One region of the Streptomyces sp. NPDC042259 genome, then DNA from elsewhere that is predicted to be linked to it. Evidence: riboswitches for the same ligand, from Rfam matches in the RefSeq annotation. Region 1 holds a riboswitch; the other holds the start of a gene.
What was found. A riboswitch is a leader RNA that binds a small molecule or an ion and turns the genes downstream of it on or off. The one in region 1 is predicted to bind glycine.

Region 1 (15,425 bases):
CGCCGGGGTCAGGCTGCTGGGGGTCGGCGTCACCGGGCTCGCCGACTACACCCAGGAAGACCTCTTCGCCCAGGCGGCGAGCGAGGCCGAGGCCGCCGCAGTGGCGGAGCGGCCGCCGACCGCGGGGGCGGAAGGGGAGGGGGAGCCCACGGCGGACGGGGCGGCCGGACGGCGGCCGCGGCGCTGGCTGCCCGGGCTGGACATCCGGCACGCCGAGTACGGGACTGGCTGGATCCAGGGCAGCGGGGTCGGCCGCGTCACCGTCCGCTTCGAGCAGCCCTGGTCCGGGCCGGGCCGGGTCCGCACCTTCGCCGTGGACGACCCGGCGCTCGAACCCGGTGAGCCGCTGCCGCTGATCAGAGCCGCCTGGGAGCACCCGCCGGAGCCGGCGGCGCCGACGCAACCGCCGACGCCCACCGGGCCGCCCGAATCCGGGCCCCATGAACCGGCAGGGCCGGCCGTCACGCCGGAGGCCCGGTCCGGTGGTCAGCCGTTGGCCGGGGGCGTGTCCGGCTGAGAGCCGGGCCGCCAGGCGTGCTCGGGGTCCGGCGGGGGGAGGTCGAGCCCGTAGTGGTGGTAGAGCTGCAGTTCCTGTTCGGGGGAGAGGTGCCGGCCGACCCCGAAGTCCGGGGCGTCCCTGATCAGCGCCCGGTCATAGGGGATGTGCAGGGTGTCGTCCTCGACCCGGCTCGGTTCCAGCGGCACGAACGCGTCCCGGCTGAACAGCCCGGTGCGCACCGCCGCCCACTCCGGCTCCCCGGTCGCGTCGTCGAGGTACACCTCGTCCACGGTGCCGATCTTGGCGCCGTTGCGGTCGAACGCCTTGCGGCCGATCAGACTCCGTGGATCGATATCGGTCTGCACGGTTCCTCCCGTGGTCGCGTCTGCCCTCCGGACCCCCAGCGACCTCCGAGGCCCCTGGGAAAGCACAGAGAAGCACAGAGAAGCCCTGAGGACCACGAAAAGGCACAAAGCGGGAACCGGCCACTCGAGGGATCCGTCCGGACCCGCGCTGGTAGGCTGACAGTGGCTGCAGACCCCACGCGGGAGAGTCCTCCGAGATCCTTTGACGGGTTCGACGGGGGCGCCGAAGGAGCAAATCCTCCCCGGAATCTCTCAGGCACACGTACCGCGCGGACGAGGTCACTCTGGAAAGCAGGGCGGGCCGGGTCGGGTACAGCGACGAAGCCCCTCCTCACCGACGGTGAAAGCCGGACCGCCCCGTGCGGCCCGGTGAAGCTCTCAGGTTGAGATGACAGAGGGGGAGGCCGTCCGGGTACCCGCGCCGTGGTACCCCTCGCAGGTCGCAACGACCAGGAGGCCTCCGCAGATGACAGCCCACCGCATCTCCCTTTCCGACCTGGAGCGTGGCACGCCGTTCGAGCACCGCCACGTGGGGCCCGACAGCGCGGCCCAGGCGAAGATGCTCGCCCAGGTAGGGTTCGGCTCGCTCGACGAGCTCACCGCCGCCGCCGTACCGGCCGTGATCCAGAGCACCGAGGCGCTCCGGCTGCCCGACGCCCGCAGCGAGGCCGAGGTCCTCGCCGAGCTGCGCACGCTCGCGGACCGCAACGAGGTCCTGGCCCCGATGATCGGGCTCGGATACCACGGCACCTTCACCCCGCCGGTGATCCTGCGCAACGTCATGGAGAACCCCGCCTGGTACACGGCCTACACGCCGTACCAGCCGGAGATCTCCCAGGGCCGGCTGGAGGCGCTCCTCAACTTCCAGACCGTCGTCGCCGACCTGACCGGGCTGCCCACCTCCGGCGCCTCCCTGCTCGACGAGGGCACCGCCGCGGCCGAGGCCATGTCGCTGTCCCGGCGCGTGGGCAAGGTCAAGGACGGCGTCTTCCTCATCGACGCCGACGCGCTGCCGCAGACCATCGCGGTGATACGGACGCGCGCCGAACCGACCGGCGTCGAGGTCGTCGTCGCCGACCTCTCCCAGGGCATCCCCGACGACATCGCCGAGCGCGGCGTCTTCGGTGTGCTCCTGCAGTACCCCGGTGCCTCCGGTGCCGTGCGGGACCTCCGTCCCGTCATCGAGCGGGCGCACGAGCTGGGCGCGATCGTCACCGTCGCCGCCGACCTGCTCGCGCTGACCCTGCTCACCTCGCCCGGCGAGCTGGGCGCGGACGTCGCGGTCGGCACCACCCAGCGCTTCGGCGTGCCCATGGGCTTCGGCGGTCCGCACGCCGGATTCATGGCCGTCCGCGAGAAGTTCGCCCGCAGCCTCCCCGGTCGCCTCGTCGGCGTCTCCGTGGACGCGGACGGCAACAAGGCCTACCGCCTGGCCTTGCAGACCCGCGAGCAGCACATCCGCCGCGAGAAGGCCACCAGCAACATCTGTACCGCCCAGGTCCTGCTCGCCGTCATGGCCGGCATGTACGCGGTCTACCACGGCCCGGACGGCCTCGCGGGCATCGCGCGGCGCACGCACCGCTACGCCACGCTGCTCGCCGAGGGCCTGCGCGCCGGCGGGGTCGAGGTCGTGCACGGCACGTACTTCGACACCCTCACCGCGCGGGTGCCCGGCCGGGCGGCCGAGGTCGTCGCGACCGCCCGTGAGCGGGGCGTCAACCTGCGCCTGGTCGACGCCGACGAGGTCGGCATCGCCTGCGACGAGACCACCACGCGCGTCCAGGTGGCGTCGGTGTGGTCGGCCTTCGGGGTGGACGCCGACATCGAGGCGCTCGACGCCGAGGTCGCGGAGGCGCTTCCCGAGGGGCTGCTGCGCACCGACGACTACCTCACCCACCCGGTCTTCCACCAGCACCGGTCCGAAACCGCGATGCTGCGCTACCTGCGCCGCCTCGCCGACCGGGACTACGCCCTGGACCGGGGCATGATCCCGCTCGGCTCGTGCACCATGAAGCTCAACGCGACCACCGAGATGGAGCCGGTCACCTGGCCCGAGTTCGGCGCGCTGCACCCCTTCGCACCGGTCGAGCAGGCGGGTGGCTACCTCACGCTCATCACCGAGCTGGAGGAGCGGCTCGCGGAGGTCACCGGCTACGACAAGGTGTCCATCCAGCCGAACGCGGGCTCGCAGGGCGAGCTGGCGGGTCTGCTCGCGGTACGGGCGTACCACCGTGCCAACGGTGACGACCGCCGTACCGTCTGTCTGATCCCCTCCTCCGCGCACGGCACCAACGCCGCCAGCGCCGTGATGGCCGGCATGAAGGTCGTCGTGGTCAAGACGGCCGACGACGGCGAGGTCGACGTCGACGACCTGCGCGCCAAGATCGAGCAGTACCGTGACGAGCTGTCCGTGCTGATGATCACCTACCCGTCCACGCACGGTGTCTTCGAGGAGCACGTCGCCGACATCTGCGCGGAGGTCCACGCGGTGGGCGGCCAGGTGTACGTCGACGGCGCGAACCTCAACGCCCTGGTCGGCGTGGCCAAGCCGGGCGAGTTCGGCGGCGACGTCTCGCACCTGAACCTGCACAAGACCTTCTGCATCCCGCACGGCGGCGGTGGTCCGGGCGTCGGGCCGGTCGCCGTCCGCGCCCACCTCGCGCCCTATCTGCCCAACCACCCGCTCCAGCCCACCGCGGGCCCGGCGACGGGTGTCGGCCCGATCTCGGCGGCCCCCTGGGGCTCGGCCGGCATCCTGCCGATCTCCTGGGCGTACGTCCGGCTGATGGGCGGCGAGGGCCTCAAGCGCGCCACGCAGGTCGCGGTGCTCGGCGCCAACTACATCGCCAAGCGCCTGGAGCCGCACTTCCCCGTGCTCTACACCGGTCCCAACGGCCTGGTCGCGCACGAGTGCATCGTCGATCTGCGGCCGCTGACCAAGGCGACCGGCGTCAGTGTCGACGACGTCGCCAAGCGCCTGATCGACTACGGCTTCCACGCGCCGACGATGTCCTTCCCGGTGGCCGGAACGCTGATGATCGAGCCCACGGAGAGCGAGGACCTCGCCGAGCTGGATCGTTTCTGCGAGGCGATGATCGCGATCCGTGCCGAGATCGAGAAGGTCGGCTCGGGGGAGTGGGACAAGGACGACAACCCGCTGCGGAACGCCCCGCACACCGCCGCCTCCGTGGCCGGCGCCTGGGAGCACCCCTACAGCCGCGAGGTGGCCGTCTTCCCGGCCGGGGTCTCCGCCGCCGACAAGTACTGGCCGCCGGTGCGCCGCGTCGACGGTGCGTACGGCGACCGTAACCTCGTCTGCTCGTGCCCCCCGATGGACGAGTACGACGGCTGAAGGTCCGGGGGATCGAGTCCCCGGGGCTGACACACGTCGGGGCCGGTTCGGCGATTGCGCCGGGCCGGCCCCTTCTGTGTACGGCGGACCTTCGGCTGCGGGCCGTCCGTGCCGCCTGCGGCGTCGGGCGCCCTGCGGGCGCGTCCCCAAACGCCGGACGGGCTTGGTTTCGGCTGAGGTCAGCCGGCCGGCCCGTCCGGCGACCGAGGACATCACCGCGCAGCGGTGGTGCGGACGACGCGGCCCCCACCGCCCGCCCGCGTGATCCGCCGGACGGGCTTACGCGGCGGTCACCACGTGCTCGGTGCCCAGCGGCCGGTGCGGAGCGATGATCTGTCCGTCCGGCAGCAGCTCACCGGTGTCCTCGAAGAACAGGACGCCGTTGCACAGCAGGCTCCATCCCTGTTCCGGGTAGTGCGCCACCAGATGGGCGGCCTCCCGGTCGGTGGAGTCGGCTGACGGGCACGCGGGCTGGTGCTGGCACATGGAAGGGTTCTTTCGCTGCGGTGTGGTCTCTGTCCTGCGGCTCGATGCGGTGGTCATGCCGCCCCCCGTTGTGAATCGTTTGGTCGCTCCCCAGTGTTGCCCTACGGGCGTGATTCCGCAGGGATTTCCCGGCAGCTCTCCTCACCGGAAGGAGACGCGTCACCCGTGCGGGCGGTTGCTGTCAACAAGACGGCCACTTCGGGGGGTTCGGGAGTAGTCAATGTGGGCTACGCCGCGGGGGTGAGGACAGCACGGCGCCCCGCGACCGGTGGGTCACGGGGCGCTCGGTGCTCGTAGCGGGACGGATGGTTCGAAGATCTGCGCGGCGGCCGCGACTGCCGTGCCTCAGGCCGCCGGAGACGTCAGACGCGGGGCCGGGGCGAGCCGGTGGGTGAGGACCGTCAGCAGATCGGCGACCCGGTGCGGGCGGTGGGCGGCGATTCCGGGGGGAGCGGGGGCGAGCGGCACCAGCAGATCGCCCGGCCCGGGGACGCCCGACGAGGCGTCGGCGGTGATGTCGGCATGCAACCAGAGGGTGAGCATGTACAGCTCGGGCACCGACAGCAGCCGCGGTTGGTAAGGCGTCGTCATCGATTCGGCCTGACGCAGGGCCAGCTCGGTCGAGGCGACGTACGGCCCCTCGAAGAAGTAGGAGAACGCCCAGCCGTCGGCGGTCGGCGTCGTCTCGCCCGCGGCCACCGCCCGCTGCGCTTCCTTGATCAGAAAGCGCCAGCCGGTGAGCCGGGTGCGCGGCGCGCCGCTCCGGGCGGTCACGTGCTCCAGCACATGGACGGGCAGCGGGAGTTCGGCGGTGAGGGGCCCTTGGGCGGCCTTGAGGGAAGGGGTGCGTGCCGCACGGACCGCGGTGGGGGAACCGAGGGCCGTGAGGACCGTGCGGAGGGCAGGCGCGGGGGCAGGGGGGACATGCAGGGGCATGGCGGGTCGCCTCTCACTTCGGAGACACGGTGATGCTGGGCAGGTGCGGACGACGCTGTCGGTGTGCAGGGTCAGAGGGGGGCCGGGACCGACTGCCAGGGCGCCTACTCTCTGCCTTGTCCATGGAGTTTATACGACACATGTTCACGGAGTGTTTCCGCTAGCGGTCGTGCGTATTTCCGGCAAGGGGAAATCCGGGCCCGGTTCCGGGGGGATTTCGGTGAATTTGTTCCCGGCCCGCTCTCATGACCTCGGAATCTGCCCCGGATACGGTCGGCCGAATCTCGTCGGTGTTTATCACCAGCGCAATGCGATATGCCCGGGGTGTCGCTTCATGCCGACGGAATGTGCCGGAGTGCGCTTCGGGCCGAGCCTACCGGGTATGCGGCTCCGGCACGGCGTTATCGATCACATTGCCTGGGCATCATCGATGCGGACACGAGCGCCTGACGCCGCGGGCGACCCACGTGAGGAGGGACCCTTCGATGGGTGAGAAGGTCGTGGCCGAGGAGTTCGACCTCGCTGACCGGCAGTGGTACCGGGACAAGCTCCGGCGGTGTCTGCGCGGGCTGGGGAGGCTGCTGGAGGAGAAGCGGTTCGACCGCCCCAGGAATCTCATGGGTGTGGAGATCGAGCTGAATCTCGCGGGCCCCGACGGGTTGCCGAGCATGATGAACTCGAAGGTGCTGGAGCGTATTGCGAGCCGTGATTTCCAGACCGAACTGGGGCGTTTCAATCTGGAAGTCAATATCGTGCCGCACCGGCTGACCGGCCGTGTCCTGGACCAGCTCGCCGAAGAGCTGCGCACGGGCCTTTCCTACGCCGACCGCAAGGCCGGCGAAGTGGATTCCCGGATCGTGATGATCGGTATTCTGCCGACGCTCACCGCGGCGGACCTGGTCTCCGCCAACCTCTCCGAGGCCGATCGCTACACCCTGCTCAACGACACGATCGTGGCCGCGCGCGGTGAGGATTTCACCATCGACATCGCCGGCGTCGAGCGGCTGACCTGCACCGCGAAGTCGATCACGCCCGAGGCGGCGTGCACCTCCGTCCAGCTGCATCTGCAGGTGACCCCCGGCCGGTTCGCCGCCGTATGGAACGCGGCGCAGGCCGTCGCCGCCGCGCAGATCGCCGTCGGCGCCAACTCCCCCTTCCTCTTCGGCAGGGAGCTGTGGCGCGAGTCCCGCCCGCCGTTGTTCGTGCAGTCCACCGACACCCGGCCGCCCGAACTCCAGGCGCAGGGCGTGCGGCCGCGCACCTGGTTCGGGGAGCGCTGGATCGAGTCGGCCTACGAACTCTTCGAGGAGAACCTGCGCTTCTTCCCGCCGCTGCTGCCCCTCTCCGACGACGAGGACCCCCTGCGGGTGCTGGACGAGGGCGGGGTGCCCGGGCTGTACGAACTCGTGCTGCACAACGGCACCGTCTACCGCTGGAACCGGCCCGTCTACGGCATCGCCGACGGCGTCCCGCACCTGCGGGTGGAGAACCGCGTCCTGCCCGCCGGCCCCACCGTCTGCGACACCATCGCCAACGCCGCCTTCTACTACGGGCTGGTCAGGGCGCTCGCGGAGGAGGGGCGTCCGGTGTGGACGCGGCTGCCGTTCGCCGTCGCCGGGGAGAATTTCGACGCGGCCTGCCGGGACGGCATCGAGGCCACCCTGCGCTGGCCCAAGGGGCGCACCGGCACCCTGACCCGGGTGCCGGCCGTGCGGCTGGTGCGGGAGGAGCTGCTTCCGCTGGCCGCGGCCGGGCTCGACGCGTGGGGTGTGGAGCCCGCCGACCGGGACCGCTATCTCGGCATCGTCGAAGAGCGCTGCCGGCGCCGGGCCAACGGGGCGTCCTGGCAGGCCGGCACGTACCACCGGGCCCGGGGCGCGGGGATGGGCCGGGACCGGGCACTGGCCGCCACCACCCGGCGCTACCGCGAGCTGATGCTGACGGGGGAACCGGTACACACCTGGCCGCTCGGGCTCGGTGACTGACAAAGGACCCGGTCGGCGGCCGTTTGGCGGGCGCGAGGTCGTCGGGCAAGCTGGTGACGACCATGGGCGACGCTCCTCTCCGCGGGTGTGAGGGCGGGAGGAAGTGGAGGCAGGTGTGCGACGAGGTGCGCGCGACGAGGTGGACGTTCCGCCCGGCGGCCTGTCCGGTGTGCTCCCCGGTTCCTCGCCCGGCAAGGCGGGCGACGCCGGGGCGGGGCTGTCGCGGCGGACGCTGCGGGCCGAGCTGCTGCTCGTCCTGGCGCTGTCACTCGGGGCCAGCGGTGTCTCGTCGCTGATCAGCTTCGTCGGCGCGGCCACCCGCCCCGGGGGACTGAGCGACCAGGCCGCCACCCTCAACGGCAGCCACGCCCCCGGCCGGCCGTGGCTGGAACTCGCCTGGCAGGTCTTCGGGATCACGACCTCGCTGGTGCCCGTCTTCCTCGTCGCGCATCTGCTGCTGCGCGAGGGCGCGGGACTGCGGGTCATCGGCTTCGACCGGCGGCGGCCGCGATACGACCTGACGCGGGGGACGGCCCTCGCCGCGGCCATCGGCGGCACCGGGCTGCTCTTCTACCTCGGTGCCCGCGCGGCGGGGTTCAACCTGACGGTGGTGCCCGAGGCGCTGCCCGACGTCTGGTGGAAGCTGCCGGTACTGATCGCCTCCGCCGCGCAGAACGCGGTACTGGAGGAGGTCGTCGTGGTCGGCTACCTGCTGCGCAGACTCGGCCAGCTGGGCTGGACACCGATGGCGGCCCTGGTGGCCAGTGCCGTGCTGCGCGGCTCGTACCACCTCTACCAGGGCATCGGTGGTTTCGTCGGCAACATGGCCATGGGCGTGGTGTTCGTCCTGCTCTACCGGCGCTGGGGGCGGGTGGGGCCGCTGGTCGCCGCGCACGCGCTGATCGACGTCGTGGCCTTCGTCGGCTACGCCCTGCTCGCCGGCAAGGTGGGCTGGCTGCCCACGGCCTGACCGGACCGGTCGAAGCCGTGGGCGGGCGCGGGCTCGTCAGGCGAGCAGTTCGCCGTCGATGACGGTGACGGCGGTGCCGGTCAGCAGGGTGCGGTCGCCGCGCAGGCCGGTCCGTACGCGCCCGGAGCGGGCGGACGCCTGCAGACCCGTCAGGTCGTCGCGGCCCAGGCGTGCGGACCAGAAGGGGGCCAGGGCGGTGTGCGCGCTGCCGGTCACCGGGTCCTCGTCGACGCCGACGTTGGGGAAGAAGCAGCGCGAGACGTAGTCGTAGCCGCGCGCGGGGTCCTCGGCCGCGGCCGTGGCGATGATGCCCCGGCGGGAATGCCGGGCGAGCGCGGGAATGTCGGGGGACAGTCCCCGGACGGTCTTCTCGTCGGCCAGTTCCACCAGGAGGTCGCCGATGTGCGGGCCGGTGTCGTGCACGGAGAGCGGTTGTGCGCCGAGCGCGGCGGAGACGCCGTCGGGGACGGTGGCCGGGGTGAGCGGCGACGTCGGGAAGTCCAGGGTGATCGAGCCGTCGTCGTGTGCCGTCGCGGTCAGGATGCCGCAGCGGGCGGAGAAGCGGACGGTGCCGGTGGCGGTGCCCGTGCTGTGCAGGACGTGCGCGGTGGCGAGCGTGGCGTGCCCGCACATGTCGACCTCGGTGGTGGGGGTGAACCAGCGCAGCGCCCAGTCGGCGTCGGCGCCCCGGGGCAGCCGGTGCGCGAAGGCGGTCTCGGAGAGGTTGACCTCGGCGGCGATCCGCTGGAGCCGGCCGTCGTCGGGGAAGGCATCGGAGTCGAAGAGCAGGACCCCGGCCGGGTTGCCGGCGAAGGGGCGGTCGGTGAAGGCGTCGACGATTCGTATCCGCATGGCCGGACCGTAGAGGGTCACTGACCTGCGGCGACACGGCCAATTCGGAAAATGTGGCCCGGTTCGGGCGACGGGCGTGGCGGAAGAGCGTTGTCATACGATCGGTTCCGATATATCGTTGATGCATCACGAAAGATCAACGATGGGAGAAACGTCATCATGCGTTTTCACGGGCACGAGCACGAGCACGGTGGACCCGGCCCTCGCGGTCGGGGTGAATCCGGTGGCGGCCGCGCCGCCTTCGGGCCGTTCGGACCTCCTTTCGGGGGCCCGCCCCCCTTCGGCCGGGGCCCGTTCGGCGGCCACCGGCGCGGCGGGCCGGGCGGCAGGGCCCGGCGGGGCGATGTACGGACCTCGATCCTGGCCCTGCTCAAGGACCGGCCGATGCACGGCTACGAAATGATCCAGGAGATCGTCGAGCGCAGCGGCGGCACCTGGAAGCCGAGCCCGGGCTCGGTCTACCCGACGCTCCAGCTGCTGGAGGACGAGGGGCTGATCAGCAGCGCGAGCGAGGGCGGCAAGAAGCTGTTCACGCTCACCGAGACGGGCCGGGCCGAGGCCGACGCGGGGGCGCGGGCCCCGTGGGAGGAAGCCGGGCGCGGCGTCGACTGGGAGGCCGCGAACGAGATCCGCCAGGCGGGTTTCGGGCTGATGGAAGCCTTCGGTCAGGTCTGGAAGACCGGCAGCGAGGAGCAGCGGCAGAAGGCTCTCGCGGTCATCAACGAATCGCGCAAGAAGCTCTACCTGATCCTCGCCGACGAGGCCTGAGGCCGGCCGGGCCGGCAAGGGGGCGTCCTGTGGGTTCCCACCTCTTCGGCCCGGACAGGTGACGGAACCGGCGGGAGACGAACAGGAGCCAAAAGGGGTGACGCTCCTGACATCGGCTGCCATGATGCAGCGATGCAATCGTCTCAAGACAGGGGCGCGGGCAGGGGCGCGGGCCTCGGGCCGGCCCTGGTGTCCGCGCTCGCGTTCGGCGGCTCCGGCGTCGCGGCCAAACCGCTGATCGAGGCGGGTCTCGACCCGCTCCACGTGGTGTGGCTGCGAGTGGCCGGGGCGGCGCTCGTGCTGCTGCCCGTCGCCTGGCGGCACCGCGCCCTGGTGACGCGCCGGCCCGCACTCCTCGCGGGGTTCGGGCTGCTCGCCGTCGCGGGGGTCCAGGCCTGTTACTTCGCCGCCATCGCCCGGATCCCCGTCGGGGTGGCCCTGCTGGTCGAATACCTCGGGCCCGCCCTGCTGCTCGGCTGGGTGCGATTCGTCCAACGACGATCCGTCAGCCGGGCCGCCGTCGTGGGCGTCGTGCTCGCCGTCGCCGGGCTCGCCTGCGTGGTGGAGGTGTGGGCCGGGCTCGGGTTCGATGCCGTGGGCCTGCTGCTGGCCCTCGGCGCGGCCTGCTGCCAGGTCGGCTATTTCGTCCTGTCCGACCACGGCGGCGAGGGGGACGAGCCCGCCGACGCGGTCGGAGTCGTCGCCTACGGGCTGCTCGTCGGCGCGGTCGTCCTGACGGCGGTCGCCGCCCCCTGGACCATGGACTGGCAGGTGCTCGCCGGGCGGGCCGAGCTGGCCGGGACGGCGCTGCCGGCCGGGCTGTTGCTCGCCTGGATCGTGCTGGTCGCGACCGTGGCGGCGTATCTCACCGGCGTCCTCTCCGTGCGTCGGCTCTCGCCGCAGGTGGCCGGTGTGGTCGCCTGCCTGGAAGCGGTCGTCGCCACCGTCCTGGCCTGGGTGCTGCTCGGCGAGCACCTGTCCACGCCGCAGATCGTGGGCGGGGCCGTGGTGCTGCTGGGTGCCTTCATCGCCCAGACCTCCACCCCGAAGCCGGCCCCCGCCGCCCCGGTCGCGGGCGGCGGGCCGCCGGCGGGCGCCGAGGGGAAGTTGTCGAGCGGGTCCCGTCCGGCTTAGTGTGCCGATCATGCCGATGACTGTTCTGCCGCCTCCCGCCGCGTAGCGCGGGCGGCCGCTCCCGGAAGACCGGGCCCGGGGCGATGCCCCGGGCGGATCGCCGCTGCCCGCACAGGGGACCACGCGATCACCTCTTGTCTTACGCGGGAGAACAGTCATGCGACGCTCCACTCTTTCCCCCTGCCCTGCGGCGGGCCCGTCCTCCGTGCTGCCCTCGGGCGGCCGGCCCGCGCGGCCGGGACCGTCCGTCGGCCGGGGGCTGCTCTATGTGGCCTTCGCGGCCGCCGCCTGGGGCACCACGGGCCCGACCGCCGCCCTGGTCTTCGACAGCAGCGGCCTCGGCCCCGTCGCGCTCACCTTCTGGCGCACGGCCGGGGCACTCGTCCTGTTGTCCGTCGTCCGGGCCGTACGGTCGCGCCGCCTGCCGAAGGGCCCCGCGCGGGCTCACGAGCCCAAGCGGCGCCGGGTGCTCCGGACGCTGGTCACCGGCGTGGGGCTCACGGTCTTCCAGACCGCCTACTTCGCTGCGGTGGCCGGAACGGGGATCGCGGTCGGCACCGTCGTCACTCTGGGGGCCGCGCCCGTACTGGTGGCACTCGGGGGCAGGCCGCTGATGGGCGAACGGCTCGGCGCGGGAGGCAGGGTGGCCGTGTGCGGCGCGCTCCTCGGGCTGGCCGTGCTGATGACGGCCGGCGACGGCACGGGCGCGGTGCGGCCGGCGGGGGTCGCCCTCGGGCTGCTGTCCGCCGCCGGATACGCGGTGGTCACCCTCGCCACGCGGTTCCCGGGCCGGACGGGCCCGGCCGCCGACCCGTTCACGACGACACTGGCCTCCTTCGCCGTCGGCACGGTCTGCCTGCTGCCGCTCGCGGCCGCCGAGGGGCTGTGGCCGCACACGCGTGAACTGGGCCGCACCCTGTGGCTGATGGGGTACCTGGTCACCGTGCCGACGGCGCTCGCCTACGGGCTGTTCTTCGCCGGGCTGCTGGTGGTGCGCGGCACCACGGTCGCGGTCGTCACCCTCATCGAACCGGTGACGGCCGCGGTCATCGCCGTCGTCCTGCTCGGCGAGCACCTCACCGCCGCGACCGTGGCGGGCACGGCGGTCCTTCTGTGCGCGGTGGCGGCGCTGGCCCTCGCCGAGGCGCGCGGCGCCGCCGCCCCCGCGGACGGAGCCCCGCTCAGCGGAGCCCCACTCAGCGGGCGGTGAGGTAGCCGGGCACGGGAATGCCCGGCGTGAGGTCGTCCGCGGGGATCAGGGGGCCGTAGCCGGTGGTGAGCGGGACGACGCCGCTCCAGTAGGGCAGGGCGACGTCCTCCTCGTAGTCGTCCGGGCCGGCATCGCGGACCTTGGCGGACACCTCGGTCAGATCGATGCCCAGCACGGCCGTCGCGGCCAGCTCCCGGGGCGACGCCGGCCGGCAGTCGGCCGCGCGGCCCGGCACCACCTGGTCGACGAGGGCGTCGAGGGCGGCGTTGACCTCTTCCTCGTCCGTCACCGGCCGGGCCGTGCCGTGCACCACGACGGAGCGGTAGTTGAGCGAGTGACTGAAGGCGGAGCGGGCGAGGACGAGCCCGTCGACATGGGTGACGGTGACGCACACGGGCAGGCCGTCATCCGTCCGCCCGGCGGCGCGCAGCGGGCGGGAGCCGGTCGAACCGTGCACGTAGAGCCGCTCGCCGATGCGTCCGTAGAGGGTCGGCAGGACGACGGGCGCCCCGTCGCGGACGAAGCCGAGGTGGCAGACGTAACCCGCGTCGAGTATCGAGTGGACCAGCTCGCGGTCGTAGTGGGCGCGCTCGCGGTGACGGGTGACGGTGGTCCGCTCGGTCCGCTCGTAGGCGGGCGGCTCGTGCGAGGCGGGGGCGACGGGTGCCGGCATTGCGCTCTCCATTGCACTAGTGCATACTTGGCTTTGTGCTAGGAGACTATCGGATCGAAGGTCGTCGCGCAGCGGACATTTCGGCGAATGTGGAGCGCGCCGTCGGAGCGGGCAAGCTCGCCCCGGGCGAACTGCTGCCGCCCATGCGGGAGTTGGCGGTCGAGCTGGGCGTCAATCCCAATACGGTCGCGGCCGCCTATCGCATCCTGCGTGAGCGGGGAGTGATCGAGACCTCGGGCCGCCGGGGCAGCCGGGTGCGCCACCGTCCGGCCAGTACGCACCGCGAGCTGATCCGCGTGGAGGCGCCCGAAGGCGTGCGCGACGTGTCGACCGGCAACCCCGATCCGGAGCTGCTGCCCCCGCTCGGCGAGGCGCTCGCCGAGGCCGCCACCCGCGCCGCCGAGGGCCCGGTGCTCTACGGTTCGTCCGCCGTCGACACCGAGCTGGAGCGGATGGCCCGCGCCGCCTTCGACGCCGACCGGGTCCCGGCCGGGCCGCTGGCGGTCACCTCCGGATCGCTGGACGCCATCGAGCGCGTCCTGAGTGCCCATCTGCGGCCGGGGGACGAGGTGGCGGTCGAGGACCCCGGCTGGGGCAGCCTCCTCGACCTGATCTCCGCGCTCGGCCTGCGCGCGGTCCCCGTCGCGCTCGACGATGACGGGCCGCTGCCCGAGGAGACCGACCGCGCGCTACGGCAGGGCGCCCGGGCCCTGGTCGTCACCGACCGGGCGCAGAACCCCACCGGTGCGGCCGTCAGTGCGGCGCGCGCCCGTGAGCTGCGGGCCGTGCTCGCCGAGCACCCGCAGGTGCTGCTCATCGAGGACGACCACGGCCACGGCATCGTCGATCTCCCCCTGCACCCCCTCGCGGGCGGCACCGATCACTGGGTGCTCGTGCGCTCTGTCGCGAAGGCGTACGGGCCCGATCTGCGGCTCGCGGTGCTCACCGGCGACGCCGTCACGGTGGACCGGGTGCGCGGGCGGCAGCGCCTGGGGCCGGGCTGGGTCAGCCATGTGCTGCAGCGGGCCGTGGCGCACCTGTGGCGCACCGGCGCGGTGGACGCGTCGGCGGTCGCCGGCTCGTACGGGCACCGCCGGGAGGCACTGATCGGGGCGCTGCGGGAGCGGGGGATCGTGGCGCACGGGCGCAGCGGGATGAACGTATGGCTTCCGGTGCCGGACGAGACGGGGGCGGTGGCGCGCTTGCTGCAGGCGGGCTGGGCGGTGGCGCCGGGCGCGCGCTTCCGGGTCTCCTCCCCGCCCGGGGTGCGGCTGACCGTGTCCCCCCTGTCCATGGACGACATAGGGCCGGTCGCGGACGCGCTGGCGTCCGTGACCGGCCCGGATGTGACGGGGCGCTACGACTGAGGCGCTTACCGGACCGCACGCCGCACCGGGTGCCAGGGGCGCGTCGGGGGCGTAGGGCGCCTGGGCGTGGGCGTCGTCGGGCCCGCGCGGATCCGCCGGGCGGGCTCAGCGCTCGCGGACCGCGCCGGCGAGGGGCCGGCGGGAGGCCTTCGTCCGTGACCCGCCCTGGGTGAGCGCCGCTCCGGCCAGCACGATCAGCGCTCCGACCGGGGTGTTCCAGGTGAGCCGCTCGTCGAGGAGGGCGACACCGGCCGTCGTCGCGATGACCGGGATGAAATAGGTGGTCATGGTCGCGGTCGTCGGTCCGACCTCCGCCACCAGCCCGTACTGGAGAAGGAATGCGAGCCCGGTGCCCAGTGCCCCGAGCGCGACGATCGCCAGCACCGGCACGACGGGAAAGGAGCCGGGCAGGGGGCTGACCAGCGGGGCGACGACGCCGAGCTGAACGGTGGCCAGGAGGAGCTGGGCGCCGGACATCGACAGGTGGGAGTTGCCGGTGTCGGCCAGCGTGCGCCGGACGTATATCCAGCCGACCGCGTAGCTGAGCGAGGCGATCAGGGCCAGCAGGGTGCCGGTCGGGTCCTGGCCGTCGAAGCCCTGCCAGGCGCCGAGGACGGTGAGCACACCGATGAACCCGAGGCCGAGACCGGCGAAGCGGCGGCGGGTGGGGCGGTCCTCGGAGAGGGCCACGAGCGAGAGGAGCATGCCCCACAGCGGGGTGGTGGCGTTGCAGATGCCGGCCAGGGTGGAGGAGATGGTCAGCTCGGCGTAGGCGAAGAGCGAGAAGGGGAGGGCGTTGAGCAGCAACGCCGCGACGGCGAGATGCCC
Region 2 (15,425 bases), on a different contig from region 1:
TCCGCCCATGTGACCGGCCCGGCGCGGCCCCGCTCCGGGGGCCCGGCGGCCGTCGGCCGAACCGCCCGACCGGCGCCCGGAGGAGACGGCTAATCTGTGCCGGTCACACCAGCACACCAAGGGGAGGCCCGCATGGCCAGCATCGATGCAGCGCGCAAGGCGTTCGACCGGTTCGACGTGGACGGGGACGGTTTCATCACCGCCGCCGAGTACAAGAGCGTGATGGCCGAACTCGGCGACTTCAACGTCACCGAGACCGTGGCCCAGGCCATCATCAACAAGAAGGACGGCAACGGCGACGGCGTGCTGTCCTTCGAGGAGTTCTGGAACTCCCTCAACGCCTGACCCGGCCCGCGCCACCATGCGGACCCGGCCACCGGGTCAGCGCCAGCCCCGCCGCTGCGCGCTGGCCCGCCGCCGCCGGTCGTTGCACAGCAGACACCGCCCCCAGCCCGGCGGCAGCGGATCGGCCTTGTCCCCGTACAGCGGATCGACGGCTCCCCGGGGATGCTCGGCGCAGCCCGTCGCCCCGAACCCGGCCCCCAGGGCATTGGCCGCGGCCAACGCCCGGCGCAGGGCGTCCACGAGCTGGTCGGCCTCGTGCGCCGAGGGCGCGGCGTCCAGCGAGAAGGCGATGTCCGAAGCGGTGTTGAGCGCGCTCTGGAGTTCGCGCAGATCTGCGTAACTCATGCTTGCGAGCCTACGCGGCGCCACTGACAACGCCGCTCCCACGCCGCGATACGGTCGGCGCCATGCCGGACACCCAGTACCTCGCGGTGAGCACCACGACCGACAGCGCCGACGACGCGCGCCGGCTGGCCACGACCGCGATCACCCGCCGCCTCGCCGCCTGCGCCCAGATCGACGGCCCCGTCACCAGCGTCTACCGGTGGCGCGACCGGATCGAGACGGCCACCGAATGGCGCGTGCTCTACAAGACCACGGCCGCCCGTTACGCCGAGCTGGAAGCCCACCTCCGGGCCGAGCACGGCTACGAGACCCCCGAAATCATCGCCACGCCCGTCACGACGGGCAGTGCCGACTACCTCAGGTGGCTGACGGAGCAGACGGAGCAGACGGGGGAGTAGCGGGCACGCCGGGCCCGATCAGGTCCCAGAGGTTCCCGTACAGGTCCTGGAAGACGGCCACCGTCCCGTAGGCCTCGCTCCGGGGGTCCTCCCGGAACTCGACCCCCGCCGCCCGCATCCGCGCGTGGTCGCGCGCGAAGTCGTCGGTGTGCAGGAAGAGCCCGACCCGGCCGCCCGTCTGATCGCCCACCCGCGCCTCCTGCGCGGGGCCCGAGGCCCGGGCCAGCAGCAGTCCCGTCTCCCGGGCGCCCGGCGGGCGGACGACCACCCAGCGCTTGCCCTCGTCGATGACGGTGTCCTCGACGAGTTCGAAACCGACGGCGTCCACGTAGAAGGCGATGGCCTCGTCGTAGTCCCGCACGACGAGGGTCACCAGTCCGAGATGAGGCATGAGGTGATCATGCCGTAAACGGCCCTGCCCCCCGCCACGGGGGGCAGGGGGCAGGGTTTCAGACGGTCGCGGCGCAGAACGGCCGGATCAGCACTCGATGACGTTGACGGCGAGGCCGCCGCGGGCCGTCTCCTTGTACTTGACCTTCATGTCGGCACCGGTCTCCTTCATGGTCTTGATGACCTTGTCGAGGGAGACGTGGTGGCGGCCGTCGCCCCGCAGCGCCATCCGGGCGGCGGTGACGGCCTTGGCGGCCGCCATGCCGTTGCGCTCGATGCACGGGATCTGGACCAGACCGCCCACCGGGTCGCAGGTGAGGCCCAGGTTGTGCTCCATGCCGATCTCGGCGGCGTTCTCGACCTGCTCCGGGGAGCCGCCGAGCACCTCGGCGAGACCGCCGGAGGCCATCGAGCAGGCGGAGCCGACCTCGCCCTGGCAGCCGACCTCGGCGCCGGAGATCGAGGCGTTCTCCTTGAAGAGCATGCCGATCGCGCCCGCGGCCAGGAGGAAGCGGACGATGCCGTCCTCGTCCGCGCCGGGCACGAAGTCCAGGAAGTAGTGCAGGACCGCGGGGATGATGCCGGCGGCGCCGTTGGTGGGCGCGGTGACGACCCGGCCGCCGGCGGCGTTCTCCTCGTTGACGGCCATGGCGTAGACCGTGATCCACTCCATGGCGCGGGCCTGTGCGTCACCCTCGGCACGCAGCTGGCGGGCGGTGCTCGCGGCGCGGCGGCGGACCTTGAGGCCGCCGGGGAGGATGCCCTCGCGGGACATGCCGCGCGCCACGCACGCCTGCATGACGCGCCAGATCTCCAGCAGCCCCTCGCGGATCTCCGTCTCGGTGCGCCAGGCCTTCTCGTTCTCCATCATCAGCGCGGAGATCGACAGACCCGTCTCGCGGGACAGGCGCAGCAGCTCGTCACCGGTGCGGAAGGGGTACTTCAGCACGGTGTCGTCCAGGACGATCCGGTCCTCGCCGACCGCGTCCTCGTCCACGACGAAGCCGCCGCCGACCGAGTAGTACGTCTTCTCCAGCAGCGGGGCACCGGCCTCGTCGTAGGCGAAGAGGGTCATGCCGTTCGCGTGGTACGGCAGGGAGCGGCGGCGGTGCAGGATCAGCTGGGTCGACTCGTCGAAGTCGATCTCGTGGTCCGCACCGATCTCCGCGCCGAGCAGCCGCAGCCGCTTCGTGGTGCGGATGCGCTCGACCTCGTCGTCGGCGGTCTCGACGTCGACCGTGCGGGGGGAGTGGCCCTCCAGACCCAGCAGGACGGCCTTGGGGGTGCCGTGGCCGTGGCCGGTGGCACCGAGCGAGCCGAACAGCTCGGCCCGCACGGACGTGGTGTGCGCCAGCAGGCCCTCGTTCTTCAGCCGCCGCGTGAACATCAGCGCGGCGCGCATCGGGCCGACGGTGTGGGAGCTGGACGGGCCTATGCCGATCGAGAAGAGATCGAAAACGGAGATGGCCACGGTGGCGGCTTCCTTCTGCTGGTGGGTGGTACTGGGGGGACGTGCGGTGACGCACGGGGCGGGCGCGACGCGCCGACCTACGGGACGGGCACGCTGCACGGTTCTACGGCCGTATGTCCAGTGTGCGCTGTGCGGACGCCTCTCCTGGGGGCGAGGAGCGTGCGCTGCGCCACACGGTGCGGGGCACCGCGCTCACCTCTCAGTGTGCGCGATGCCCCGTACCGGCGGGTGAACCCGGACCGCTTTCGTTACTTCAGGCCGGCGTACAGCGGGTGCTTGTCCGCCAGGGCCGTGACGCGGCCGCGCAGGGCCTCGGCGTCGTAGACCGGCTTGAGGGCCTCGGCGATGATGTCCGCGACCTCGCGGAAGTCATCCTCCTGGAAACCGCGGGTGGCCAGCGCCGGGGTGCCGATCCGCAGGCCCGAGGTGACCATCGGGGGGCGCGGGTCGTTCGGGATGGCGTTGCGGTTGACCGTGATGCCGACCTCGTGGAGACGGTCCTCGGCCTGCTGGCCGTCCAGCTCGGAGTTGCGCAGGTCGACCAGGACCAGGTGCACGTCCGTGCCGCCGGAGAGGACGGAGACGCCCGCCTCGGCCACGTCGGCCCGCGTCAGACGCTCGGCCAGGATCCGCGCGCCGTCCAGGGTGCGCTGCTGGCGCTCCTTGAACTCCTCGCTCGCCGCGACCTTGAAGGACACCGCCTTCGCCGCGATCACGTGCTCCAGCGGGCCACCCTGCTGACCGGGGAAGACCGCGGAGTTGATCTTCTTGGCCAGCTCGGCCGTGGAGAGGATCACGCCACCGCGCGGACCGCCGAGGGTCTTGTGCGTGGTGGTGGTCACGACGTGCGCGTGCGGCACCGGGGAGGGGTGCAGCCCGGCGGCGACGAGGCCCGCGAAGTGGGCCATGTCGACCATCAGGTACGCGCCGATCTCGTCCGCGATCCGGCGGAAGGCGGCGAAGTCCAGCTGGCGCGGGTACGCGGACCAGCCGGCGATGATCAGCTTCGGGCGGTGCTCCTTGGCGAGGCGCTCGACCTCCTCCATGTCGACCAGGTTGGTCTGCTCGTCGACGTGGTAGGCGACCACGTTGTAGAGCTTGCCGGAGAAGTTGATCTTCATGCCGTGGGTCAGGTGCCCGCCGTGGGCGAGGTTCAGGCCCAGGATGGTGTCGCCGGGCTTGATCAGGGCGAACATCGCCGCGGCGTTGGCCTGTGCGCCGGAGTGCGGCTGCACGTTGGCGGCCTCGGCGCCGAAGAGCGCCTTGATCCGGTCGATCGCGATCTGCTCGACGACGTCCACGTGCTCACAGCCGCCGTAGTAGCGGCGGCCCGGGTAGCCCTCGGCGTACTTGTTGGTGAGGACCGAGCCCTGCGCCTCCATGACCGCGACCGGAGCGAAGTTCTCCGAGGCGATCATCTCGAGGGTGGACTGCTGGCGGTGGAGTTCGGCGTCGACAGCGGCGGCGACGTCGGGGTCGAGCTCATGGAGGGAGCTGTTCAGAAGCGACATGAGTTCTTCCTGGACTTCCTGGGTGGGGCGGAGGCGGGGTACGGGCTCAGCCGGCGAAGGCGGTGTACTCGTCGGCGGACATCAGGTCCGCCGGCTCGTCCGTGATCTTCACCTTGAACAGCCAGCCGCCCTCGAAGGGGGCGGAGTTCACCAGCGCGGGGTCGTCCACGACGTCCTGGTTGGCCTCGACGACCTCGCCGGTCACCGGGGAGAACAGGTCGCTGACCGACTTGGTGGACTCCAGCTCGCCACAGGACTCACCCGCGGTGACGGTGTCGCCGACGGCGGGGAGCTGGGCGAAGACGACGTCACCGAGCGCGTTGGCCGCGAACTCGGTGATGCCGATCGTCGCCACACCGTCCTCGGTGGCCGACAGCCACTCGTGCTCCTTGCTGTAACGCAGCTGCTGGGGGTTGCTCATGGCTTGATTCTCCTGGATGCGCGTGGGTGCTTGTGCAACGGGTCTTGACAGGTGGGACGAAAGCCGATCGAAAACTGATCGACAACCGATCGGGAAGGTCAGCGCTGACGCTTGTAGAACGGCAGAGCGACGACCTCGTACGGCTCGTGGGTACCGCGGATGTCCACAGCTACACCCTGCGTGCCCGGCTCGGCGTGCGCCGCGTCGACGTACGCGATGGCGATCGGCTTCCCGAGCGTGGGGGAGGGGGCACCCGAGGTGACCTCGCCGACGACCTGGCCGCCGGCGACGACCTGGAACCCGGCGCGCGGCACCCGGCGGCCCTCGGCGATCAGCCCGACCAGCTTGCGCGGGGCCTGGGCGGCGGCGCGCTCGGCGGCGGCGGTGAGGGCCTCGCGGCCCACGAAGTCGCCCTCCTTGTCGAACTTCACGACCCGGCCCAGACCCGCGTCGAAGGGCGTGGTGGCGGTGGTCAGCTCGTGCCCGTACAGCGGCATGCCCGCCTCCAGCCGCAGCGTGTCGCGGCAGGACAGGCCGCACGGCACCAGACCGGCGTCCGCGCCCGCCTCGGTGAGCGCCTGCCACAGCTTCTCGGCGTCGGCCGGGGCGACGAACAGCTCGAAGCCGTCCTCGCCGGTGTAACCCGTACGGGCGATCAGCGCCGGCACGCCCGCCACCGTGCCCGGCAGACCCGCGTAGTACTTGAGGCCGTCGAGGTCGGCGTCGGTCACGGACTTGAGGATGCCGGGGGACTCGGGGCCCTGGATCGCGAGCAGCGCGTAGTTCTCCCGGTCGTCGCGGACGGCCGTCTCGAAGCCCGCGGCGCGCTCGGTCAGCGTGTCCAGCACGACCTGCGCGTTCGAGGCGTTGGCGACGACCATGAACTCCTCGTCGGCCAGCCGGTAGACGATCAGGTCGTCCAGGATGCCGCCCGCGGCGTCACAGATCATGGTGTAGCGGGCCCGGCCCACGGCCAGCGCGGACAGATTGCCGACGAGCGCGAAGTCCAGCGCCCGGCCGGCCTGCGGGCCGGTGAGGGTGATCTCGCCCATGTGCGACAGGTCGAAGAGACCGGCACGGGTCCGCACGGCGACGTGCTCGTCGCGCTCGCTCCCGTAGCGCAGGGGCATGTCCCACCCCGCGAAGTCGGTCATCGTCGCGCCGAGCGCGCGGTGGAGCGCGTCCAGGGCGGTGCGGCGGGGGGCTTCGGTCATGGTTCAGGCTCCCAGGCGTGGTCGCGAGACTCGCGGAAGGCTCGCGAAAGAGGGGTCACGGCCTCCCCATCTGTCATCGGAACCTGAGAGGTTCACCGAGAGCCCCGAAACGAACGGGTCCCCGGCTTGCACCTTGGGTGGAGGTCGCCCGGGGGCGCCTCGCTTTTCAGATCTGCCTCACCCGCGCGGTACGGGGCCTGAGAGATTCAAGGGAGGAACTTGCTCCTTCGGCGCCCAGCACACATAGTGCTGGGACTCTCCCGCGCGGATTCGAGCGGCCGGTATGCAGTTGGCGCGCACATCATTGCACGTACAGGCGTGCGACGGACGGCCCGAGACCCCCTGATTTGGATTACCTTTCCTTTACGTTCGGTGGGTAGGGGGCCGGGGGGCCGGACAGGGGAGGCCGAAGGAGGGGGAGCACGGTGCGGGCGCGGGGTACGGACACGACACGGGTGGGGTCCGTGCCGCCTGGGCCGCCGAGGGCGCAGGGGGCGCGGCGAAACGTGGGACCGACGGGTGTGCGCGATCTCCGCGGGGGCACGGCCCCCGCGATCCTGCGATATCCGGCCGGGGACCTGCTCGTCGTCTCCGGACTCCCCGGAAGCGGCAAGTCGACACTGATCCGGCGGTCCGTGGCCGCCCTGGACGGCCGGGACGCGGTGGTCTGGTGCGTCGACTCCCAGGACGCCCGCGACCGGCTGGAGCGCCGCACCCCGCCCTGGCTGCCCTACGGGGCCTACCGCCCGCTCGTACGGATCGCCCACTACGCCGGGCTGCGCCGGGCCCTGCGCTCGGGGGCGAGCGCGGTCGTGCACGACTGCGGGCAGCGCGGCTGGGTCCGCCGCTGGCTCGTCCGGGACGCGCGGCGGCGCGGCGGCTCGGTCCATCTGCTGGTCCTGGCCGTGGACCCGCCCACCGCGCTCGCCGGCCAGGCGGCACGCGGCCGCACCGTCTCCGCACGCGCCTTCGCCCGGCACTGCCGGGCGATGTCCCGACTGATCACGGACACCGCCGCCGGCCACCTGCCGGATGGCTGCGCCTCTGCCGTGCTGCTTGACCGGGGGGCTGCCGGGACGATCGAAAGGATCGTCTTCGACGGCTGACGGTCCGGGAGGGCGGTCTTGCCGCCTCTCGCCGGGCCGGCGGTTTGTCGGCTGCGGGCCGCCTTGGCCGCCTGCGGCGGCGAGCGCCCTGCGGGCGCGTCCTCAAACGCCGGACGGGCTGGTTTTGGCTGGCCTCAGCCAAATCAAGCCCGTCCGGCGATTGAGGACAACCGCCGCGCAGCGGTGGTGCACCTGCCACGGCCCGCAGGGAAAGCTGGCCACATTGAGCCCGTCCGGAGGACACCCCGCGCAGCGGTGGTGCACATGCCACGGCCCGCAGGGCATCCGCGCCGAACATCCGGATCGGCACCGAATTCGGCTGCCGACGAGAGCCGTGGCCCCCGGAGCCGCTAGGGTTCGGATGCGGCTTTGTCGATACGGTGGTTGGACGGCGTTGGGCGAGTTGGACGAGATGAGCATCCCCGAGCAGTACGGCTGGACCCCCGCTCAGGGCGGTGTCCCCCAAGGCGTGACCGCCGGCGGCCCCGGCGCCCCCGCTCTCCCCCAGGGCTGGCCCGCCAACGAACTCGAAATGGTGCTCGCCGGCTCCCTCGGTGACCCCGGTGCCGGTCCGGCGATCGTCGACGTCCTCGGCCGCAGCCACCTGTGGATACCGCTGCCGAACGGCGGCGGCCCCGACAGCCCCGACCTCGATGTCCCCACGCTCGAACTCGACGGCGCGGCGTTCGTCCCCGTCTTCAGCTCCGAGGCGCAGTTCCGGTGCGTCGTCGGGGACCGGATGTCCTTCACCGTGGCGCCCGCCGTGGAGTTCGCCCGGGGGCTGCCCCCGCAGGTGGGCATCGTGGTCAATCCCGAGGGCGCGGTCGGTGTCCCCCTGCCGCCGGTCGCCGTGGCCGCGCTGTGCCGGGCCGGGCGCGGCACGCTGGAGGGCGATCCGACGGGCGGGCGGGTCCGGCTCTTCGAGCCCGACTGGCAGGACGAGCCCACCGCCTTCCTCGCCGCCGCCGGACTGGAATTCGCGGCCGCCGCCGTCGTGCGGACCGCGCGCCGCACCCTGGCGAGCGTCGAGGGAGGTGCCCCGGCGCTGTTCGTCGGCGTCGAACTGGACCTGCCCGACCCCGGGAGCCGCACCGCCGCCCTGGACGCCCTCGGCCGGGCCCTCGGCACCGTCCCGGTGCCCTGGCCCGTACAGCTGGTCTTCCTCGACGTCGCGCAGGACCCCGTCGGCGACTGGCTGCGGGAGAGGGTCCGCCCGTTCTACGACCGTGACCTGTGACTCCTCCCGTGCCCGCCGTCGCGGGCTCGTAAGCTGGTTGGATGACGACAGGGGGTGCGCGATCACGCCCCCCTGCGGTGGAGAGACGGCCGAGAGAAGAGGCGGACCCAGGTGAGCGCGGGCGCGGAGAGCGGCGTGGAGCAGATGCTGCGCCAAGTGGCGCCCGGCAGGTACGACGCGTACGAGGCACTCCTGCACGCCCTCGCCGAGGGCCAGGTGTGGATGCTGCTGTGGCACGGCCAGGCCGGATCGCCCGACGCCCAGTACGGGAACATGGAGGTCGACGGGCTCGGCTACGCGCCCTGTGTGACTTCCGCGCAGGAACTCGCCGCCAGTGGCTGGAACCGCGCCCACGAGGTCGCCTCCGGGCGCTCCATCGCCGCCGCCCTCTTCCCCGACCGCTGGGGCCTGTGGCTCAACCCGCACGCGCCCGGCGGCGGTGTCGGCATCCCGTGGCTCGACCTGCGGCGCATCACCGGCGGACTCGACCGGCTGCCCGCCGGGCCGCTGCGCCTGAGCGAACCGGCCATAGACATTCCGCAGTTCTACGCCCTGCTCGGGCAGAACGCCCACCGCACGCCCGCCGTCCGGGCGCTGCGCCGGGCCTGGGTGCAGCCCGCGCTCGGCACCCCGTACCTGGCGATCGGCCTCGATCTCTATGACACCTCGCAAACCGCCGTGGAATCCGTGCGGTTGATGATGCAGCAGTCGATCAGTGTGGTGCCCGAGGGGCTGCCGGTGTCGACGGTGGCGATGTCGGACGACTACGACCCGGTCGCGATGTGGATGCGGGCCAACACACGGCCCTTCTTCGACCGCGACGCCTACGGCCCCGCCGCCCCCGCCGCCTCGGCCGGCTACGGCTACCCGCCCCAACAGGGCTGGCAGGGCTAGGGCCTGACCGACGGATCGTGGGGTGGGCTTGAATTAAGCCCGTCCGGCGTTTGAGGACGCGCGCCCGCAGGGCGCCCCCCCCCCGCCGCAGGCGACAGGTGTTCGCATCCGCTGGAGAACCCGGGATGTCCGTATAACGGAACCCTTCTCTACACATCACGGTTGCGCATCCATTGCCGGTCAGGTCTGGCGGGTGATCGTGAACGCGTTGAAGACTCCGGCAACAAGGCCCGCAACAAGGCCCGCAACAAGGGCCGTCGGCTCCCGCTCTCCGGGCCATCGGCCCTGCGTACGACCTGCTCCGCGTGTACTTCCCGCACCATCGCACCATCCGCGCACCATCTGCACCAAGTGATGCACCAGTGATGCACCAGTGATGTGATCCAGCCGCCTTTCGGGCGGCGGGCGTTGGGCCGGTTGGCGCCGGCCGAGAGGGGTCCACCAGACGATGACGGCACCATTGCACGACACGAGCGCGGCGGAGACCGCAGCCGTCGATGTCGCCGCCGGCGTCCCGGCGAAGGCGATCGAGGGGCGCTCCCCCTGGCGTATCGCCTGGATCCGGCTGAAGCGCGACAAGGTGGCCCTGTCCGGCGGCATCGTGGTGCTGCTGCTCATACTGGTCGCGGTCTTCGCCCCGCTCATCGTGAGCGCGTTCGGGCATCCGCCGAACGAATTCCACGAGGAGACGATCGACCCGCTGTTCAGCACCCCCAAGGGCGACTGGGGCGGCATCAACGGCGACTTCCTCTTCGGCGTCGAGCCCGGCAACGGCCGCGACGTCTTCAGCCGAGTCGTCTACGGGGCCCGGATCTCGCTGCTCGTGGCCTTCCTCTCCGCGGTCGTCGCCGTCGTGGTCGGTACGGTCGTCGGCATCGTCGCCGGCTACTTCGGTGGCTGGGTCGACGCCGTCATCAGCCGGGTCATGGATCTGCTGCTGGCCTTCCCGCAGCTGCTGTTCATCATCGCACTGGTGTCCGTGGTGCCCAACACGCTATGGGGAATGTCCGGTTCGGGCGTGCGCATGGCCGTGCTGATCGTGGTGATCGGCTTCTTCGGCTGGCCGTACGTGGGCCGCATCGTCCGAGGTCAGACGCTGTCCTTGCGGGAGCGTGAGTACGTCGAGGCGGCCCGCAGCCTGGGTGCCGGACAGTTGTACATCCTCCTGCGCGAGCTGCTGCCCAACCTGGTGGCACCGATCACCGTGTACGCCACGCTGATGATCCCCACCAATGTGCTCACCGAGGCCGCGCTGAGCTTCCTCGGCGCCGGCGTCAAGCCGCCGACCGCGTCCTGGGGGCAGATGCTCTCCAAGGCCGTCGGCACCTACGAGTCCGACCCGATGTTCATGATCATCCCGGGTCTCGCCATCTTCGTCACCGTACTGGCGTTCAACCTCTTCGGCGACGGCGTGCGTGACGCGCTGGACCCGAAGGGTTCGCGCTGACCCCTACAGCCAAGTCCGCTGTCGTACACCGCCCCTGTCGTTCCGTCAGGAGGCCGTTCCCGAAACAAGCCGGCTCGTCCCACGGGCCGCGTCGATCACGGAGGTCGCGACATCTTGACAACTCAGAGCACTTCGAGGCGGAGACTGGCCGCAGGGTCGGCCCTCGTGGTCGCGGCCCTCGTCGGCACCGCCGCCTGTGGCGGCGGCGGGAGCGACGACGGCAAGGGCGGCAAGGCCGCGGGCTTCAACGCCGGTGTCGGCAAGGTGGCCAGCGTGTCCGACAAGAAGGGTGGCGAGCTGAAGTTCATCGGCACCCAGGACGCCGACTCATGGGACCCGCAGCGCGGTTACTACGGATTCATGTGGGACTTCGCCCGCTACTACGTCCGTACCCTCGTCACCCCGAAGGCCGCCCCCGGCGCGCAGAGTTCCACGCTCGTGCCGGACATGGCCACGGACACCGGCCGGATGTCGGCCGACAAGAAGACCTACACTTTCACCCTGCGTGACGGCCTGACCTGGGAGGACGGCCAGCCCGTCACCACCCAGCAGATCAAGTACGGCATCGAGCGCACCTGGGCCACGGACAAGATCTCCGGCGGTCCGACCTGGCTGAAGGACACCCTGGACCCGGGCAACGAGTACAAGGGTCCCTACAAGGACACCTCCAAGGACAAGCTGGGCCTGAAGGCGATCGAGACGCCCGACGCGAAGACGATCGTCTTCAAGCTGCCCAAGCCCAACGGCGACTTCCTCCAGATGCTGGCCCTGCCCGCGGCCGGACCCGTCCGCCCGGACAAGGACACCGTCGAGAAGTACGGCAGCAAGCCCTTCTCCAACGGCCCCTACAAGTGGGTGTCCTACACCCCGAACAAGGGCCTGGAGCTGGTCCGCAACGACAAGTGGAAGAAGGAGAGCGACCCGGTCCGCAAGGCCCTGCCGGACAAGATCACGCTCAAGCTCACCACCAACGCCGACGACATGGACAACCGGCTCATCGCCGGTGACTACGACCTCGACATCAACGCGACGGGCATGGGCTCGGCGGGCCGCCAGAAGGCCCTGCAGTCGAACAAGGCCAACGTCGACAACCCCGACACCGGCTTCATCCGCTACGCCGCCTTCCCGAAGACGGTCGCGCCGTTCGACAACGAGCACTGCCGCAAGGCCGTCATCTACGCCGCCGACCACACCTCGCTGCAGACCGCCCGCGGCGGCCCGCAGGCGGGCGGTTCCATCGGCACCAGCATGCTGCCGCCGTCGGTCAAGGGCTTCGACGCCGCCTACGACCCGTACGACGTCAAGCAGGGCAAGCCCAACGAGGCCAAGGCCAAGGAGGAGCTGAAGGCCTGCGGCAAGCCCACGGGCTTCAAGACCACGATCGCGGTCCGCAACAACAAGCCGCCGGAGGTCGCCACCGCCGAGTCGCTGCAGGCGGCCCTGAAGAAGGTCGGCATCGACGCGCAGATCGACCAGTTCGACGGCGCGCAGTCCACCGGCATCATCGGTGCGCCGAAGAACGTCAAGTCCAAGAACTACGGAATCATCATCATGGGCTGGGGCGCCGACTTCCCCAGCGGCCAGGGCTTCCTGAAGCCCATCGCGGACGGCCGCTTCATCCAGCAGAGCGGCAACCAGAACTACCCCGAACTCGACGACCCGGCGGTCAACAAGCTCTTCGACGACGGTGTTGCCGAGACCGACCCGGAGAAGGCCGGGAAGATCTACCAGGAGGCCAACAAGAAGGTCATGGAGGGCGCCTGGTACCTGCCCTTCACCTACGAGAAGAACATCATCTGGCGCAGCTCCCGGCTGACCAACGTCTACACGGCCGACGCCTACAACGGCCGCTACGACTACGCCTCGCTCGGTGTCGTCAAGTGACAGTCCGTCCGCTCCACCGGCGCACCCGCCGCTAGGCCCGAAGGGCAGGTGAGGGCCGCGCGTGGCGGTCCGGGCGCCCCTTGACCGAGGGGTTCCCGGGCCGCCGCCGGGCCGACCGCAGTGTTCGCTTATATCGTCAGGCGGCTGATCGCCGTCATCGTGATGCTGCTCGTGGTCACCCTGGTGACCTTCGGCATCTTCTTCGCGATTCCGAAGCTCACCGGAGCCGACCCCGCCGCCCTGTACGTCGGCAAGCAGGCGGACCCGGCCACGATCGAGGGCATCCGGGAGAAGCTCGGACTGGGCAAGCCGATCCTCGTGCAGTTCTGGGAATTCGTCACCGGCATCTTCGCCGGCCGGGACTACAGCGGCGGCGGCACCTCCGTCCGCTGCGACGCCCCGTGCTTCGGCTACTCCTTCCGCACCGAGCAGGCCATCTGGCCCGTGCTCCAGGACCGGTTGCCGGTCACGCTCTCGCTGGCCGGGGGCGCCTGTGTGCTGTGGGTGCTGGGCGGCGTCACCACCGGCATCGTCTCCGCCCTCAAGCGCGGCAGCGTATGGGACCGCGCGGCCATGACCGTCGCACTCAGCGGTGTCTCGCTGCCGATCTACTTCACCGGTCTGCTCTCGCTCGCGATCTTCCATTACGGACTGGGCTGGGTGGACGGTGAATACGTCGACTTCGCCGTGGATCCGGGGGCGTGGTTCGGCGGGCTGCTCCTGCCCTGGATCACCCTCGCCTTCCTCTACGCGGCGATGTACGCCCGGCTGACCCGGGCCACCATGCTGGAGATCCTCGGCGAGGACTACATCCGCACGGCCCGCGCCAAGGGCCTGCGCGAACCCGTCGTCATCGGCAAGCACGCCATGCGCTCCACGATGACCCCCATCCTGACCATCCTCGGCATGGACCTCGGCGCCCTCGTCGGCGGCGCGATCCTCACCGAGTCCACGTTCAACCTGCCGGGCCTCGGCCAGGCCGCGGTGAAGGCCATCAGCGACCGCGATCTGCCGCTGATCCTCGGGGTGACGCTCGTCGCCGCGGTCGCCGTCGTGGTCGCCAACCTCGTGGTGGACCTCCTGTACGCCGTGATCGACCCCCGAGTGAGGCTCTCGTGACGGACCTTTCCCCCAGCGGCGCCGTCGGCGAGCCCGTCCGCACGGCCGCCGCGGCACCCACCGCCTTCCTCGACGTACGCGATCTGCGGATCCACTTCCCCACCGACGACGGCATGGTGAAGTCCGTCGACGGGCTCTCCTTCCAGCTGGAGAAGGGCAGGACCCTCGGCATCGTCGGCGAGTCCGGCTCCGGCAAGTCGGTCACCTCGCTCGGCATCATGGGCCTGCACACCGTCGGCCAGTACGGCCGCCGCAAGGCCCGGATCACCGGCGAGATCTGGCTCGACGGCAAGGAACTGATGACCGCCGACCCGGACGAGGTACGCCGGCTGCGCGGCCGCGAGATGGCGATGATCTTCCAGGATCCGCTGTCGGCCATGCACCCGTACTTCACCATCGGCGCACAGATCGTCGAGGCCTACCGGGTCCATCACGACGTGGACAAGAAGGCCGCCCGAAAGCGCGCGGTCGAGCTGCTGGACCGCGTCGGCATCCCCCAGCCCGACCGGCGGGTGGACGACTACCCGCACCAGTTCTCCGGCGGCATGCGCCAGCGCGCGATGATCGCGATGGCGCTGGTCAACAACCCCGAGCTGCTCATCGCGGACGAGCCGACGACCGCCCTGGACGTGACCGTCCAGGCGCAGATCCTCGACCTGATCCGCGATCTGCAGAAGGAGTTCGGCTCCGCGGTCATCATCATCACCCACGACCTGGGCGTCGTCGCCGAGCTGGCCGACGACATCCTGGTGATGTACGGCGGCCGCTGCGTCGAACGCGGCCCGGCCGAGAAGGTCTTCTACGAACCCCAGCACCCCTACACCTGGGGGCTGCTGGGCTCGATGCCGCGCATCGACCGGGACCAGACCGAGCGGCTGATCCCCGTCAAGGGCTCGCCGCCCAGCCTCATCAACGTGCCGTCCGGCTGCGCCTTCAACCCGCGCTGCCCCTACGCCGACCTGCCCAAGGGCGGCGTCACCCGCACCGAGCGGCCCGAACTGCGCCTGGTGACCGGTGACGAGGGCGGCAGGCACCACTCCGCCTGTCACCTGCCGCAGGAGGAGCGGACGCGCATCTGGACCGAAGAGATTGCGCCCAAGCTGTGAAGGACCGACCCGTGCCCGATAACGCCGTACCCGACGAGACCGCGCCCGATCACCGGGCGACGATTCCCCGCCAGGGGCCCGCGAAGGCGGCGGGTGAACCCCTGCTCAAGGTCGAGGGCCTGGTCAAGCACTTCCCGATCACCAAGGGGCTGCTGCGCCGCCAGGTGGGCGCGGTGCAGGCCGTGGACGGCATCTCCTTCGACGTGCGGCCGGGGGAGACCCTGGGCGTGGTGGGGGAGTCCGGCTGCGGCAAGTCCACCATGGGCCGGCTGATCACCCGGCTGCTGGAGCCCACCGGCGGGCGGATCGAGTTCGAGGGCAAGGACATCACGCACCTGGGGGTGGGCGGGATGCGGCCGCTGCGCCGCGACGTCCAGATGATCTTCCAGGATCCGTACTCCTCGCTCAATCCCCGGCATACGGTCGGCTCGATCGTCAGCGCGCCCTTCAAGCTCCAGAAGATCACCCCCGAGGGCGGGGTGAAGAAGGAGGTCCAGCGACTGCTGGGGCTGGTGGGCCTCAACCCGGAGCACTACA

Region 2: another riboswitch for glycine. It lies ahead of gcvT (glycine cleavage system aminomethyltransferase GcvT); the one in region 1 lies ahead of gcvP (aminomethyl-transferring glycine dehydrogenase).

Annotation. Positions count from the first base shown of each region.
Region 1 covers NZ_JBVJDW010000008.1:323,649-339,073, reverse strand. Annotated here, with positions in the region: gene ACZ6MA_RS22920 (DNA polymerase IV) at 1-517, shown strand, start outside; gene ACZ6MA_RS22915 (PRC-barrel domain-containing protein) at 487-864, opposite strand; glycine riboswitch at 1,035-1,142, shown strand; gene gcvP (aminomethyl-transferring glycine dehydrogenase) at 1,331-4,216, shown strand; gene ACZ6MA_RS22905 (DUF5999 family protein) at 4,496-4,702, opposite strand; gene ACZ6MA_RS22900 (hypothetical protein) at 5,048-5,638, opposite strand; gene ACZ6MA_RS22895 (glutamate-cysteine ligase family protein) at 6,124-7,623, shown strand; gene ACZ6MA_RS22890 (CPBP family intramembrane glutamic endopeptidase) at 7,784-8,593, shown strand; gene ACZ6MA_RS22885 (PhzF family phenazine biosynthesis protein) at 8,630-9,445, opposite strand; gene ACZ6MA_RS22880 (PadR family transcriptional regulator) at 9,605-10,213, shown strand; gene ACZ6MA_RS22875 (EamA family transporter) at 10,346-11,347, shown strand; gene ACZ6MA_RS22870 (DMT family transporter) at 11,505-12,557, shown strand; gene ACZ6MA_RS22865 (pyridoxamine 5'-phosphate oxidase family protein) at 12,544-13,230, opposite strand; gene ACZ6MA_RS22860 (aminotransferase class I/II-fold pyridoxal phosphate-dependent enzyme) at 13,266-14,597, shown strand; gene ACZ6MA_RS22855 (DMT family transporter) at 14,703-15,425, opposite strand, start outside.
Region 2 covers NZ_JBVJDW010000005.1:243,408-258,832, reverse strand. Annotated here, with positions in the region: gene ACZ6MA_RS16720 (EF-hand domain-containing protein) at 133-345, shown strand; gene ACZ6MA_RS16715 (hypothetical protein) at 382-690, opposite strand; gene cutA (divalent-cation tolerance protein CutA) at 753-1,088, shown strand; gene ACZ6MA_RS16705 (VOC family protein) at 1,048-1,479, opposite strand; gene ACZ6MA_RS16700 (L-serine ammonia-lyase) at 1,567-2,949, opposite strand; gene glyA (serine hydroxymethyltransferase) at 3,198-4,460, opposite strand; gene gcvH (glycine cleavage system protein GcvH) at 4,507-4,881, opposite strand; gene gcvT (glycine cleavage system aminomethyltransferase GcvT) at 4,980-6,095, opposite strand; glycine riboswitch at 6,272-6,368, opposite strand; gene ACZ6MA_RS16680 (AAA family ATPase) at 6,521-7,201, shown strand; gene ACZ6MA_RS16675 (enhanced serine sensitivity protein SseB C-terminal domain-containing protein) at 7,734-8,438, shown strand; gene ACZ6MA_RS16670 (enhanced serine sensitivity protein SseB C-terminal domain-containing protein) at 8,583-9,332, shown strand; gene ACZ6MA_RS16665 (ABC transporter permease) at 9,781-10,779, shown strand; gene ACZ6MA_RS16660 (ABC transporter substrate-binding protein) at 10,894-12,663, shown strand; gene ACZ6MA_RS16655 (ABC transporter permease) at 12,784-13,782, shown strand; gene ACZ6MA_RS16650 (ABC transporter ATP-binding protein) at 13,779-14,888, shown strand; gene ACZ6MA_RS16645 (ABC transporter ATP-binding protein) at 14,885-15,425, shown strand, end outside.